DNA from 2 places in the Bradyrhizobium sp. BLXBL-01 genome. Region 2 is predicted to be linked to the other one. Evidence: predicted binding sites of a transcription regulator. Region 2 holds the regulator's gene; the other holds the start of a gene.
The links. The regulator LexA, encoded in region 2, represses DNA repair genes until DNA is damaged. The targets are predictions, from matches to a motif close to TGTTCNNNNTGTGTTCNG.

Region 1 (7,623 bases), 3.0 Mb from region 2:
GCGCAGATGGGCTGGGAGGTCTATGTGCTCGAGGGCGGCTATGACGGAGCGCTGGAAATCGGTCCACCGCTGGTGATGCCGAAGCCTGATCCGGCCCACCGCTACCGCCGTCCCTATGAAGGCACCGATGTGGCCGAAGCTGCGATGCAGGCCTATCTCGATTGGGAATACGGCCTCGTCGAGCAGCTCCGCCGCGACGCCACGCACGGCTTCTATGTGATTTGACCGAGCTCTGGGATGCCAAGCGCACCCATCGCCTCGCCATCTTCTCCCCGTATCCAAGCCCTATTGTGCTGCGTATCGCCCGCGGTCTATGAGCTGCGGCAAGGCTGCCATTTACGGAGATTCCATGTCCGCCCCCGGCCAAAGCCCTGAGCGAAGCGCCAAGGCGCTGCTGCTCGAAGGCGTCAATGATAGCGCTGTCGATCTTTTCAGGAGCGCGGGCTTCACCAATGTCGAAAGGCTGACCAAAGCGCTGGACGGCGCGGATCTGCGGCGCGCGCTCGAGGGTGTGTCGCTGCTCGGCATCCGTTCGCGCACCCAGATCACCGATGAGGTGCTGGGGGCGGCCGACCAGCTTCTCGCTGTCGGCTGCTTCAGCGTCGGCACCAACCAGGTCGATCTTTCGGCGGCGCGCAAGCGCGGTATTCCCGTCTTCAACGCGCCGTTCTCCAATACGCGCAGCGTCGCCGAGCTCGTCATCGGCGAGATCGTGATGCTGCTGCGGCGGATCTTTCCGCGCTCGGTGTCGGCGCATTCCGGGGGCTGGGACAAGTCGGCGGCCGGCAGCCGCGAGGTGCGCGGCCGCACGCTCGGCATCGTCGGCTACGGCAATATCGGCTCGCAGCTTTCGACCTTGGCCGAAGCCATGGGCATGCGCGTGATCTATTTCGACCGCACCGACAAGCTTCGCCATGGCAACACCGAGCCGGTCGAGAAGCTGGAAGAGCTGCTGGCGCAGAGCGATGTCGTCAGCCTGCACGTGCCGGAGACGCCGGAGACCGCGGGCATGATCGGCGAGAAGGAGCTCCGGGCGATGAAATCAGGCTCGTTCCTGATCAACAACAGCCGCGGCACCGTCGTCGATCTCGATGCGCTGGCGCGTGCCTTGCGCGATGGCCATCTCGCCGGTGCCGCCGTCGACGTCTTTCCCGTCGAGCCCTCGTCGAACGCCGATCGTTTCAACAGCCCCATTCAGGGCATCGAGAACGTCATTCTCACCCCTCATATCGGCGGCTCGACCGAGGAGGCGCAGGAGCGGATCGGCGGCGAGGTCGCGCGCAAGCTGGTTGACTATTTCATTACCGGCTCGACCATGGGCGCGGTGAACTTCCCGGAAGTGCAGTTGCACTTGCGTCCCTCCGGCGCGCGCTTCAGTCATGTCCACCGCAATGTGCCCGGCATGTTGCGGCGGCTGAACGAGGTCTTTCTCCAGCGCGACATCAACATCGCCGCGCAATATCTGGAGACCGCCGGCGATCTCGGCTACGTCGTGCTCGACGCCGATCTCGGTGGTCAGGACTCGGCGGCGCTGCTCCAGCAGATCCGCGCGCTCGACGGCACGGTCGGTGCGCGGCTGGTATTCGAGCACTAGACTGCCACCACGTTCCGGTTGCATTGTGCGGCCACTGCTCCCACACTGCGGTCGAATTCGACGTGTTCCAATCAGGTCGAATTTGAGCTTCAGTTGCGTGAGTGTCCGCCATGGAACGGGACGCCGTACTGATTGATCTCGCGCTTCAGGGCGGCGGTTCGCACGGCGCCTTCTCCTGGGGTGTGCTTGATCGCCTGCTGGAGGAAAACTGGCTCAGCATCGCCGCAATCTCCGGAACCTCCGCAGGCGCGATGAATGCGGCGGTGCTGGCGGACGGCTGGACCGCCGGCGGCGCCGAGGGCGCGCGTGAGGCGCTCGACCAATACTGGCGCCGTGTTTCGAAGGCTGCGGCCTTCAGCCCGCTGCAACGCTCGCCGCTCGACCGCTTGATGGGGCGCTGGACCCTCGACACTTCGCCCTTCTACATCCTGACCGATTTGATGTCGCGCGTGCTGTCGCCCTACGATCTCAATCCGACCGGCTACAATCCGCTGCGTGCGGTGCTGGCCGAGAGCATCGATTTCGAACGCCTCGTGCGCTCGCCGATCCAGCTGTTCATCACCGCGACGCGGGTGCGCACAGGGCGCGGCCGTATCTTCCGCAACGCGGAGATCACGGCGGATGTGCTGCTGGCATCGGCCTGCCTGCCGACCATGTTCCGCGCCATCGAGATCGACGGCGAACCCTATTGGGACGGCGGCTTCGCCGGCAACCCGACGATCACGCCGCTGGTCCGCGAAAGCGACGCGCACGACACCATCCTCGTCCAGATCAATCCGACCGAGCGGCTGGAGGCGCCGCGGACGGCCGCGGAGATCCTCAACCGGCTCAACGAAATCTCCTTCAACTCGCCGCTGATGAAGGAGCTGCGCATGATCGCGCTGCTGCGGCAGGCGGCCGATCCCGGCAGCGGCGAGGGCGCGCGCTGGGCCAAGATGCGGACGCACCGGGTCAAGAGCGACATGCTGGCGAAGTTCGGGGCGTCCTCGAAGCTCAACGCGGAATGGGAATTCGTCTCGATGCTGCGCGCCGAGGGGCGCATGGCCGCAGACGCCTTCCTCGCCGAGCATGGTGCCGACATCGGCCGTCGTTCGACCGCCGATCTCGACGTCCTCCTGTCGGAGTGTTGAGGCATGGGTCTCCTCGGCCTCCTCGTCGGGCTCGCTCTGCTGGTCCTGTTCGCCTTCCGCGGCTGGAGCGTCCTGCTGCTCGCGCCGTTCGCCGCACTCGTTGCGGCGCTGTTCGGCGGTGAGCCGCTGCTCGCCAACCTGACCCAGGTGTTCATGGTCAACGCAGCGGGATTTCTGGCGCAGTTCTTCCCGATCTTTCTGCTTGGCGCCGTCTTCGGCAAGTTGATGGACGACAGCGGGGCGGTGACGTCCGTCGCCGGCTTCATGGCGGAGCGCCTCGGCGAGCGGCGCGTGATCCTGGCGGTCGTGCTTGCCGGCGCGCTGGTCACCTATGGCGGCGTCAGCCTGTTCGTAGCGTTCTTCGTCATCGTTCCCATGGCCCGTTCGCTGTTTCGCGCAGCTTCGATTCCGCGTCGCCTGATCCCGGCTGCGATCGTGCTGGGGACGTCGACCTTCACGATGTCGGCCCTGCCGGGCACGCCGTCGATCCAGAATGCGATCCCGATGCCGTTCTTCGGCACGACGCCGTTTGCGGCGCCGGGCCTGGGCATCGTCGCCTCCCTCATCATGCTCGGCGCGGGATTGTGGTGGCTGCATCGCGCCGAAGCGTCGGCGCGCCGCACCGGAGAAGGCTACGGCGATGACGTTGAGGACTCGGCCGAGCGCGCAGCCGCCGACGAGCTCGTGCGCGAGCGCGCGACGACCGCCCGCGAGTTCGACCCGGCGGAGCTACAGCACGGTCATCGCAGCAAGCGGCCTTCGCCGGTGCTGAATGCCATCGCGCCGCTGGTCGTCGTCGTGACTGTCAATCTCTTGATGTCGCTCCTGGTGTTGCCGCGGCTCGATGTCAGCTATCTCGCCGAGCAACGCTTTGGAGATACCACGCTTGCAGCTGTTGCAGGCGTCTGGTCGGTCGCGGTTGCGCTGGCTGCCGCCATCGCCACCACCATCGCGCTGAACTGGGCGCGCCTGCCGGCGCTGCGCCGGACCATGGACGCCGGGGCCAATGCGTCGGTCCTGCCCGCGTTCAGCGTCGCCAGCCTCGTCGGGTTCGGCGCCGTCGTCGCCTCGCTGCCGGCATTCACGATCGTGCGCGACTGGGTGCTGGCGATCGAGGGCGGACCGCTGGTCTCGCTCGCCGTCGCGACCAACATCCTGGCCGCGCTGACCGGGTCGGCGTCGGGCGGCCTCACCATCGCCCTCGACGCTCTCGGCCCGACCTATGTCGAACTTGCCGCTCGCAACGGCATCGACCTTGCGTTGATGCATCGCGTGGCGGTGATCGGCGCGGGAACGCTGGACATCCTGCCGCACAATGGTGCGGTGGTCAGCCTGCTCGCGATCTGCGGCCTGACTCACCGCGACAGCTATTTCGACATCGTCATGGTGGGCATCGTGACCTCGCTCCTGGCGCTGGTGGCCGTGATTGCCCTGGGCAGTGCGCTGGGGTCGTTCTGACGGAAAGCCGGCGTCAGCGATTGACGGACGGGCGAAGGTTGCACGCGTTCCCTGTCGTCCGCGCGCTGCCACTGTGCCGCTGGCCGGCCTGGCCGCACTACAAGTCGGGACCGGTGACGGAGGCGTCGAGCTATTTCTGCGCGCAGTGACCCTTCACCTCTCCCCGCGAAGACGCGGAGAGGGAGACATGCTCCGCTCATCCCGCCGCCATCGCCTGCGCGCCGCCGAGCAGTCGCGCATTGAGCCGGCCGCCGGAGAACAGCATGTCATCGAGGGCTTCGTCGATATCGGCGGAAATGACGGAATTGCCGCCATCGCGCGCGAGGCTCGCTTGTGCCAGGCGCCGCATCAATTCCTTGATGAATGCGCAACTCGTGCCTTCGCTGCGCCTGGCGGCTTCGGCGACGACGGCGTCGTCGAGTGGCAGTCCCTTGCCATAGAGCCGGACCAGTTTGTTGCGGCCGGTCTCGTCGGGAAGCGGCACTTCGATGGCCTGATCTATGCGACCGGGGCGGCCCGCTAGGGCGCCTTCGAGTTGCTGAGGCCGATTTGTTGTCAGCACGAACAGGATGTCAGCGTCCTGCTTCAAGCCATCCATCTCGTTAAGTAATCGGTTGAGCAGCGGTTCTTCGCAGCCGCTCATGTTCTCGCGCTGCCGCGCGATGAGATCGACGTCTTCGATCACAACCATGGCCGGTTGCAGGAGGCGAGCGAGATTCATATAGGCGCCGAGCAGGCCGATTTGCTCCGCTGTGATGATCAGCGTCGTATGACCGGGCAGATGGGCCGCGAGATAGCGGATGGTGTGAGTCTTGCCCGTGCCGGGTGGGCCGTAGAGTAAGATACCCTTCCGGGTCGACTGTCCGAGGCGGCGCAGCACGTCCCGCGTGCCCACGAAGTTCAGGACGTTACGATCAAGTAGCCGTAACGTCTGTTCAGGCAGGATCACCTCGTCACGACTGACGGAAGGAAGCCGGTGCACTGTGATCCCGCGCGAGCGCCCACGGTAGTCGGAATCGGCATCGAGAGAGAGAATCTTGCCACGGTAGGTGCGCGCGGCCTGAACGGCGTCCTCCAGCGCGCTGAAGCACTGCTGGACAAGCGCTGAGCCTGCGGCCCCGGCCGGCGCCATGATTTCGATCCGCACGCCGACCTCGCGGCTGTATTCACGATGAATGGCCAGAAGCACCGCGTAGCGGAGACCAGCGGTTGCGCAAAGCCAAAGACCATTGTCGAGGCACTTGGCTGGTGTCGGTTCGCCGATATCGACGTCGTTGTACTGAAGCGGTGCGATCGTCGCCGCGAAACCGTCGTTCTGCATCAATCTCGACATGGATAGCGTCTCGTAGCGGCGGTCCTCGGCGATACCGAATAGCCGGACCGGAGACGCAAATAATCGGTCGATGGCGGCCTGGACGTCTGCCCGCATGTGGCCAGGAAATTGGCGTACCGTGGTCACCAGCTGACTCCGCGGCACATCGGCGAAGTGCCAATTCAAGACACCGAACGTGTAATTGAACTCCTCCGAGGGGAGGTCCCGCGATGCGCTTGCTGCTGCGAGTACGCAATCGGCGCACAGCCACACCGTGCGGTCCACCAATTGTGCTTCCGACTGCGCGATCGGTCGGCCGCAAAGCTCGCAGCAGGGCCTCGCCGTTTCGCTTGTGATCAGGAGTGGGTGGCCGGCGGCAGCGACACGACGCCTTGCAGATTCCAGCAGGGCGCCTGCGACCGGTGGTGGGTAGGGACCGCAGGCTGCCGCGCCATGCCTCTCCATGTCGGCAATCACGGAGGCGGCTTCACTTTCCGACTTGCCGAAGACGCGACGCAACAGGTCAACGATGAATTCACGCGGAGTATCTTCGTCAGCATGCAGCACGAGCTGAGCCGGCACGGCCTCGACCTGAGTATCGCTCATGAAGTGTCCCCTTGAGCAACCTATAATTGATATGAACAAATAGGGAACATAAAAGGACGCGGCCGTCAAGCGTGACGGCCGCGTCGATTTGGTCGTTCGTTTTCGAGCTCTAATGCGCGCCACCTCCGCCACCCGGCGCCTTCACCCTTCGCGTCAGCAGCACCGCGATCGCGGCGAGGACCAGCACCACGCCGATCACGGCAAAGGTGTCGGAATACCCCATCACCAGCGCCTGGCGCTTCACGGTCTTGCCGAGCGCGATGATGGCCTGCTCGCGTGCGGCGTTGGGGTCGGGGACGCCGTGGGCCATGAAATAGTCCGTCATCTGCGCGATGCGGGCGCGGACCTCCTCGCGGCCGAGCGTGACCGAATGGCCGATGATGTTGGAGTGGAACTGCTCGCGTTTGGTGACGATAGTGGCGAGCACCGCGGTGCCGATGGCGCCGCCGAGGTTGCGCATCATGTTCGAGATGCCGGAGGCGGCCGCCGCATCCTGCGCCGCGACGCTGCCGAGGCTGAGTGCCGAGAGCGGCGCGAGCGTCAGCGCCTGGCCGACCGCACGCACGATGTTGGGCATCAGGAACTGATCGCCGGAATAATCGAGCGACATCTGGATGTTCATGAAGGAGCTCGCGGCGAACAGCAGCAGGCCCACGGTCGCGACATAGCGGCCGTCGAAACGCTGCATCAGCTTCGGCACCAGCGGAATCAGCAGAAGCTGCGGCAGCCCGGTCCAGGCCAGCACGTTGCCGATCTGTTCGGCATTGTAGCCCTGCACTTGGCCGAGATAGGCGGGCAGGAGATAGACCGAGCCGAACAGTGCGAAGCCGAGGAACACCGCCGCGATGGTGCCGATGCCGAAATTCCACTGCGTCAACAGGCGCAGGCGCAGCAGCGGCTTCTCCACCATCAGCTCGTTGGCGATGAACAGCGACAGGCTGATCACGGCGATGACCGCGAGCCGCACGATGAAGGGAGAGCCGAACCAGTCGTCCTTGTTGCCTTCTTCCAGCACGGCTTGCAGCGAAGCGAGGCCGATCGCCATGGTCGCGATGCCGAACCAGTCGCCTTCGCGCAGCAAAGCGAGGTTCAGCGGTTGGCGCTCCAGCGTGAAGAACAGCGTGGTCACCATCACCGCCGTGGGCAGCACGTTGACGAAGAAAATGGTCTGCCAGCCGTAATTCTCGGTGAGATAGCCGCCGATGGTCGGCCCGATCGCCGGTGCGAAGGTCACGGCGAGCGAGAACATGGCAAGGCCGATCGGCTGCTGGCCCTTCGGCAGCTTGGTGAAGACCAGCGTGAACGCCATCGGGATCAGCACGCCGCCGAAGAAACCCTGCAGGCCGCGCATCGCGATCATCGACGGCAGATCATGGGTGAAGGCGCAGGCGACCGAGAAGGCCGCGAACAGGCTCGCGAAGCTCAGGATGATGTTGCGGAACGAGAATACCCGCGACAGATAGTCGGTCAGCGGGATGACGATGATCTCGCCGATCAGATAGGACGTCGAGATCCAGGATCCG
Region 2 (7,623 bases):
GTTGGGCGCGATTTCATTCGTGACATCATCCAGGCCGACCTCGACCAGGGCAAATACAAGGAGATCGTGACCCGGTTCCCGCCGGAGCCGAACGGCTATTTGCACATCGGCCACGCCAAGTCGATCGCACTCAACTTCGGCATCGCCCAGGAGTTTCCGGGCCGCTGCCACCTGCGCTTCGACGACACCAATCCGGTCAAGGAAGAGCAGGAATATATCGATTCCATCCAGGCCGACGTGCGCTGGCTCGGCTTCGACTGGGGCAAGAACCTGTTTTTCGCCTCGGACTATTTCGACCGCCTGTATGAATGGGCGGAGCAGCTGATCCGCGACGGCCTCGCTTATGTCGATGACCAGACCCAGGAGGAGATCCGCCTCTCGCGCGGCACGCTGACCGAGCCCGGCAAGAACTCGCCGTTCCGCGACCGCTCGGTGGAGGAGAATCTCGACCTGTTCCGCCGCATGAAGGCCGGCGAATTCCCCAACGGCGCGCGTGTGCTGCGGGCCAAGATCGACATGGCCGCGGGCAACATCAACCTGCGCGACCCCGTGCTGTACCGCATCCTGCATGCGCACCATCCGCGCACCGGCAACGCATGGTGCATTTATCCGAGCTACGACTATGCCCACGGCCAGTCGGACGCGATTGAAGGCATCACGCATTCGATCTGCACGCTGGAGTTCGAGGACCACCGGCCGCTCTACGACTGGTTCATCGAGAAGCTGCCGGTGCCGTCCAAGCCGCACCAGTACGAGTTTGCGCGCCTCAACCTGACCTACACGCTGCTGTCCAAGCGCGTGCTGACGCAGCTCGTCCGCGAGGGTCATGTCGCCGGCTGGGACGATCCGCGCATGCCGACCATGGCGGGCATGCGCCGCCGCGGCGTGCCGCCGGCCGCATTGCGCGAATTCGTCAAGCGCATCGGCGTCGCCAAGGCAAACAGCGTCGTCGATGTCGGCATGCTGGAGTTCTGCATCCGCGAGGAGCTGAACCGCACGGCGCAGCGGCGCATGGCAGTCTTGAGGCCGCTCAAGGTCGTGATCGAGAATTATCCGGAAGAACAGACCGAGGAGCTCGAGGCGATCAATCATCCGGACGACGCTAGCGCCGGCACGCGGAAGATCACGTTCGGCCGCGAGCTCTATATCGAGCAGGACGATTTCATGGAGAACCCGCCGAAGAAGTTCTTCCGCCTGTCGCCGGGCAACGAGGTGCGGCTGCGTTACGCCTATTTCGTCAAGTGCACCGGCGTGATCAAGAACGACCAGGGCGAGGTGGTGGAGCTGCGCTGCACCTATGATCCCGCGACCAAGGGCGGCAACGCGCCCGACGGCCGCAAGGTCAAGGCGACCATGCACTGGCTGCCGGCGGCGACGTCCAAGCCGGCGGAGATCCGCATCTACAACCAGCTGTTCGCCAATCCGAGTCCGGACGCCTCGAATTTCGCGGCCGATCTCAACCCGAACTCGCTCGAGATCCTCGCCGATGCGCGGGTCGAGGCGTCCGTTGCCGAGAGCAATTCGACCGAGCCGATGCAGTTCGAGCGCCAGGGCTATTTCGTCCGCGACAAGGACTCGACGCCGGGCAAGCCGGTGTTCTCGCGCACGATCGGCTTGCGCGATACGTTCGCCAAGGAAGTCGCGAAGGGCTGAGGCGAGGGCATGAGCAGCGAAGCCGACGCCATCGTTTCCGCCATCATCGCGAAATGGTGCGCCGGCTTCGCGACGCTCGATGCGGCCGCGCTGTCCTCGCTCTATGCGAGGAACGCGTTCTTCTTCGGCTCGAACCCAAAACTCTATCGGGGCAGGGACGGCGTTGCCGATTATTTCAACGGCCTGCCGCGCTGGCGCAGGCCGAGCGCGACCTTCTCCGACGTGTACGCCGCGCAGGCCGGCCCTGACCTGATCAACATGGCCGCGATCATCACGTTCGATCTCGCCGGCGAGCGGGACGACCTCGTCGTCAAGATGAGCTGGGTCATCATCCGCGAGGAAGGCGACTGGAAGATCGTCAATCACCACGCCTCGTCGCAGGCGCCGCTGATTTAACGGTCGTTCCATCAGTGTCGTCATTCCGGGGCGCGCCACTCGGCGCGAGCCCGGAATCCATACTCACGATGGTGGTTATGGAATCTCAGATGCGCAATTGCGCATCATAGCTCGCGACTCCGTCGCGCCCCGGAATGACGATTGAAACGAACGCGCGCCTGCCGCGTTGGCCGCGATCCCAACCAAGGATCCCGCCATGCAGAACATCGCAGAGCATATGGAAGTCATCGGCGCCGACGGTGTCCATGTCGGCACCGTCGACAGGGTAGAGGGCAACCGCATCAAGCTGACCAGGAAGGACAGCGGCGAGGGCAGCCACAAGGGCCACCATCATTTCATCGACAAGGGCCTCGTTGCCGATGTTGAAGGCAACAAGGTGCGGCTGTCCGCCAAGGCGGACGTCGCCGTGACGATGGAAGAGGAAAAGTAGGGCGCTCCGTCGCCCGTTCCCGATCTGTACCGCTATTCGCGCAGCCGCACGGTCCGGTAGCCTCCGCACCCGTCGCGTATCGCAAGGTGCAGGGGAATGGCGGAGCCGGGGCGGCCAGGACGCTCCCAGGGAGTTGCCGGGACGTGGCCGGTCGGCCGCGCCGCCCCGGCCGGCGGCTTTGCGCCGGCGGGGTTTGGCATCTGGCCGGCCATCGTCGAAATGCTGCGCCAGTGGGCGCGCGCCGAGGCCGGGCCAGGCCGGCTGTTGCCGTGGGTGCCCGTCGCCTTTGGCGGCGGCATCGCGCTTTATTTCGCCGCCGATCATGAGCCGGTGCTGTGGGTGGTTGCCGCGACGGCCATCGCGCTGATGCTCGGCGCGGTGTTGCTCCGGCGGAGCCGGCTGTTTGCTCCTGCCATCATGATCGCGGCGGTCGCCGCCGGATTTGCCATGGCGACCTGGAAGACGGCGCGCGTCGCCCATCCCGTGCTCGCCAAGCCGCTTTATTCGGTGTCGCTGTCGGGCTTCGTGGAAGCGCGCGACATTCGCGAGCGTACCGATCGCTTCGTGCTGCGCGTCAGCGCGATGGAGGCGCAGCGCGGCGACGTCAAGCTCGAGCGCGTCCGCCTCTCGGTGCGCAAGGGCACGGCGCCCGAAGTCGGCAGCTTCGTGCAATTGAAGGCGCGGCTGCTGCCGCCGATCTCGCCGGTGCGGCCCGGCAGCTATGATTTCTCGCGCGACATGTTCTTCCAGAGCATCGGTGCCTCCGGCTTCGTGATGGGCGCGATCACGGCGTCCAGGCCGCCGGATGCCGGCGGCCTGCGGCTGCGCTACGCCGCCTTCATGCAGGGCCTGCGCGATGCAATCGACGCGCGCATCCGCGCAACGCTCGAAGGCGACAACCGGGCGATCGCAACGGCGCTGCTCACGGGGCGGCGCGATGCGATTACCGCGCCGGTCAACGATGCCATGTTCGTCTCGGGGCTCGGCCATGTGCTGTCGATCTCCGGCTATCACATGGCGGTCGTCGCCGGCGTGGTCTTCTTCGCGGTGCGCGCGCTGCTGGCCTTGATCCCGGGGCTGGCGGCCGGCTTTGCCATCAAGAAATGGTCGGCGGCCGCTGCGCTGGTCGCGGCGGCGTTCTACCTGTTGCTGTCGGGCGCGGAGGTCGCGACGCAACGATCGTTTTTCATGACGGCGGTGGTGCTGATCGCCGTCATGGTCGACCGCCGCGCCATCACCTTCCGCACGCTGGCGGTGGCGGCGCTGATCGTGCTCGCGGTCGCGCCCGAGGCGCTGGTGCATCCGAGCTTCCAGATGTCATTTGCGGCAACGCTCGGGCTGGTGGCGCTGGTGCAGATCGGCATGCCGAACCTGCTTGCCTCACCCGATCATTCCGCGACGGCGCGGATCGCGCTGTGGGGCGGCCGCGAGATCGCGATGCTGTTCCTGGCCTCGCTGATCGCGGGGCTCGCGACCACGCCATACGCCGCCTTCCACTTCCATCGCGTGACGCCATACGGCGTGCTCGCCAATCTCGGCGCCATGCCGGTGGTGTCGGCGCTGGTGATGCCGGCCGGGCTGTTGGGGCTGCTCGCGGCCCCCTTCGGGCTCGACGGCGTGTTCTGGTGGTTGATGGGAATCGGCATCGAGTGGATGGTCCTGGTCGCGCGCTGGGTGGCGGCCCTGCCGGGCGCCGTCGGCCGCATTCCGGCGTTCGGGATCGCGCCGCTGATCGCGGCGAGCCTCGGGCTCATCGTGATGGGCCTGTTGCGCACGCCCTTGCGCTGGTCCGGCGCCCTGGTGCTGCTGGCGGCGATCCTCTGGGGGCTGTCGATGCGCCAGCCTGATGTCCTGATTGCCGGGGATGGCGCGAGCGTCGCGGTCCGGGGCGGGGATGGGCGCTTGCAAGTGATCCGCGCCAGCAAGGACAGCTTCCTGCTGAAGGAGTGGCTGGCCGCCGATGCCGATCCGCGTGATGCCGGCAACGCCTCGTTGGCGAGCAGCGTGTCATGTGACGAGTCCGGTTGCGTGGCGCCGCTCGCGGACGGACGGCTGATCGCGTTGGCGACGCGCATCGACGCGCTGGCCGATGATTGCAGCCGCGCCGCGTTGGTGGTGACGGCGCGGCCCGCGCCGCCCGATTGCGCGGCGATGGTGGTCGATCGGGCGCGTCTTGCCAGTCAGGGCGCGCTGGCTCTGACGCGAAGCGCAGAGGGTTTTTCGGTGCAGGCGGTGAGGGCGAGAGGGGCAAGCCGTCCTTGGCTGCCGGCCGGCGCCGGCGAGGGGGATTTCGACGGCAGCCTCGTGCCGAAGACGGCCGTGCCTCGCAACCGGGACGCAACGCCATCGGAGGCCGACTTGCAGGCCGACGATTGAAGATCAATGCGGGGAAAAACCGGTCCGACGGGATCCCGCAGGACGCAAACCATACCATCTCGCCGGCCGCGGCCGGCGATGGCATTTGAATTTGGCCCTCGACTTTTCGGTCGGGGCCGACCGCGTCAGCCGATCGGCAGGCGCGTGATCGTGGGCCGCGTGTCGGCGACGATCTGCGGCTTGTGCTCGCGCTCGATGGCTTGCTGCGTCACCGGCAATTGCAGCACGGTCGCGCGCTGGCCTTCGACGAGCTGCGTCACCAGCACGTACTTGCCGTCCGGAAATTCGATCGCGTCATGATGGCGATCGGGAATGTGCGGGTCGATCTTGCCGAACTTGCCGACGCGGGAGTTGACGGTGCGCGTCCAGATCCAGCGGTTGTCGTAGCGGACGTTATCGGCGAAAGCGAGCTCCGTTCCCGGCAGCAGACAGACCGCGACGGAGAGATCGGCTTCGGAGGCGAAGCCGCGCGTCGAGGTGCCGCGGAAGGTTGTCGTGACGATCGTCTCGCCAACTTCGGCGGGGCGCGTCGCGACGGCATGCAGGCTATAGTCACACATCGGGTGCTCCTCATACTGGGATAGCGACCCGCGTCTCTTTCGAGGCGCAGGCCTCTATCAGAGTGGAAGCCTCCAACGCTCTGCTCGGTTATGGGCAAATCTGCGGCTCGCATCCGCAGCACGCGATCACATTATCTTTCCCGGATTCGATAGGAACAAACCTCGCGTCCTTGCATTTGGCCCGCACTATCGGCGCTGTCGGCACAACTCTACCGGCGGAGCGAAATGGCCGCGTGTCCGCATGGGCGAGTGTCGCGCGGGAAGAGGCGCCGAACAGTCAGCGCAGAACCAGAAAGACCATCCAGCCGGAGCGGACAAGTATCCGCTCCAATCTTGGATCGACGATCGAAGCGCGCGTAGCGCTTACTTCCGGTATCAGTACTTCCGGTAAAGCCCGATCAGCTTGCCCTGGATCTTCACGCGGTTCGGCGGAAGAATGCGGACCTCGTAGGCGGCATTGGCGGGCTCGAGCGCGATCGAGGCGCCGCGGCGGCGGAAGCGCTTGAGCGTGGCCTCCTCGTCGTCGATCAGCGCCACCACAATGTCGCCGGTATTGGCGGTCTCGTTGCGCTGGATCAGCGCCATGTCGCCGTCGAGGATGCCGGCCTCGACCATCGAATCGCCGCGCACCTCGAGCGCGTAGTGCTCGCCGGAGCCGAGCATGTCCGGCGGGACGCTGATGGTGTGGCTGCGGGTCTGCAGCGCCTCGATCGGCGTGCCGGCCGCGATGCGGCCCATCACGGGCACCGCGACGGGGCGCTCGCCCTCATCCGCGGGCGGGCTGGAGCTCGCGCGCACCTTGCCGAGATTGCCCTCGATGACGCTCGGGGTGAAGCCGCGGCGATTGCCGGCTGCGGCCTGGAGCTCGGGCAGCTTGATCACCTCGATGGCACGGGCGCGGTTGGGCAGGCGGCGAATGAAGCCGCGCTCCTCAAGCGCAGTGATCAGGCGATGAATGCCTGACTTCGAGCGCAGGTCGAGCGCATCCTTCATCTCGTCGAAGGACGGCGGCACGCCGCTTTCCTTCAGACGTTCGCTGATGAACCGCAGAAGCTCGTATTGTTTGCGCGTCAACATCTCGACCAAAGTCCCCCGGTTGATGTCGTTCGATTCCGAGACGATGAAGTCGGCAATAAGCCGCTACATCCTCGAAACAAATCATGAACGGACACTATATGTTCGATATGTGTTCCGCAACTGCTTAATTTATGGTGAACGCGGCCGAACTCGCGGAATGCGTGTGGCTCAGCAGCTCAGACGGGCAGCCGCAGCACCTCGCAAGGTGTGCCGGCCTCGGCCTTCGGCGCGAACGGTGCGCGCACGAGAAGTACCTGTGCCGCAGAGAGATTCGCAAGCAGGGAGGAGTCCTGATGGCTGACGGGAAGGGCGACGCGCGTGCCGTCGTCGCGCACCTCCAGCCGCGCACGCAGATAATCCTCGCGCTGATCGTTGGCGCCGAGGTCGCGGCCCAGCACGGCGCGCTCGCGCTGATGATGAATCACTGAACCGCCCGACAGGGCCCGAATCAAGGGCACCATGAACAGGAAGGCGCACACGTATGACGACACGGGATTGCCGGGCAGGCCGATCACGCGCATCGCGCCGAGGCGACCATGCATCATCGGCTTGCCGGGCCGGATCGCGATCTTCCAGAACGCCATCTCGATGCCTTCGCCCTTGAGCGCCTGCTGGACCAGATCGTGGTCGCCGACCGACGCACCGCCGGTCGTGACCAGGATGTCGGCACCGCTCTCGCGCGCGCGGCGGATGCCGGCGGACGTGGACTCCAGCGTATCGGCGGCAATTCCGAGGTCGATGGTCTCGGCGCCCTCGCTGCGGGCAAGGGCGTGCAGGGCATAGCCATTGGAATAGACGATCTGACCGGGACCAGGCGCGGTGCCCGGCATGACCAGCTCGTCGCCGGTGGCGAGAATCGCGACCCTCGGGCGGCGGATAACGCCGAGATAAGGATGATTCATTCCGGCGGCGAGGGCGAGATCGCGCTCGGTGAGACGGATTCCCTTGCGCAGCAGCACGTCGCCTTCGCGGAAGTCGACGCCCGCAGGGCGGATGTGCCGGCCACAAATTGCGGCTTCCTTGATCGTGACATGCTTGCCGTCGGCAATTGTGTCCTCCTGGATCACGACGGCATCGGCGCCGTCGGGAACGACGCCGCCGGTGAAGATCCGCACGGCTTCGCCGGGGCCG

Region 1: the regulator LexA is predicted to act here: its motif matches at 6,132-6,149, upstream of ACNJYA_RS04420 (ATP-dependent Clp protease adaptor ClpS).

What each region holds. Positions count from the first base shown of each region.
Region 1 is NZ_CP182471.1:944,305-951,927, forward strand. Features, by position in the region: gene ACNJYA_RS04400 (rhodanese-like domain-containing protein) at 1-225, shown strand, start outside; gene serA (phosphoglycerate dehydrogenase) at 350-1,594, shown strand; gene ACNJYA_RS04410 (patatin-like phospholipase family protein) at 1,705-2,724, shown strand; gene ACNJYA_RS04415 (GntP family permease) at 2,728-4,182, shown strand; gene ACNJYA_RS04420 (ATP-dependent Clp protease adaptor ClpS) at 4,379-6,100, opposite strand; gene ACNJYA_RS04425 (DHA2 family efflux MFS transporter permease subunit) at 6,210-7,623, opposite strand, start outside.
Region 2 is NZ_CP182471.1:3,937,620-3,945,242, forward strand. Features, by position in the region: gene ACNJYA_RS18265 (glutamine--tRNA ligase/YqeY domain fusion protein) at 1-1,653, shown strand, start outside; gene ACNJYA_RS18270 (YybH family protein) at 1,663-2,049, shown strand; gene ACNJYA_RS18275 (DUF2171 domain-containing protein) at 2,246-2,479, shown strand; gene ACNJYA_RS18280 (ComEC/Rec2 family competence protein) at 2,576-4,855, shown strand; gene ACNJYA_RS18285 (hypothetical protein) at 4,981-5,415, opposite strand; gene lexA (transcriptional repressor LexA) at 5,791-6,492, opposite strand; gene ACNJYA_RS18295 (molybdopterin molybdotransferase MoeA) at 6,669-7,623, opposite strand, start outside.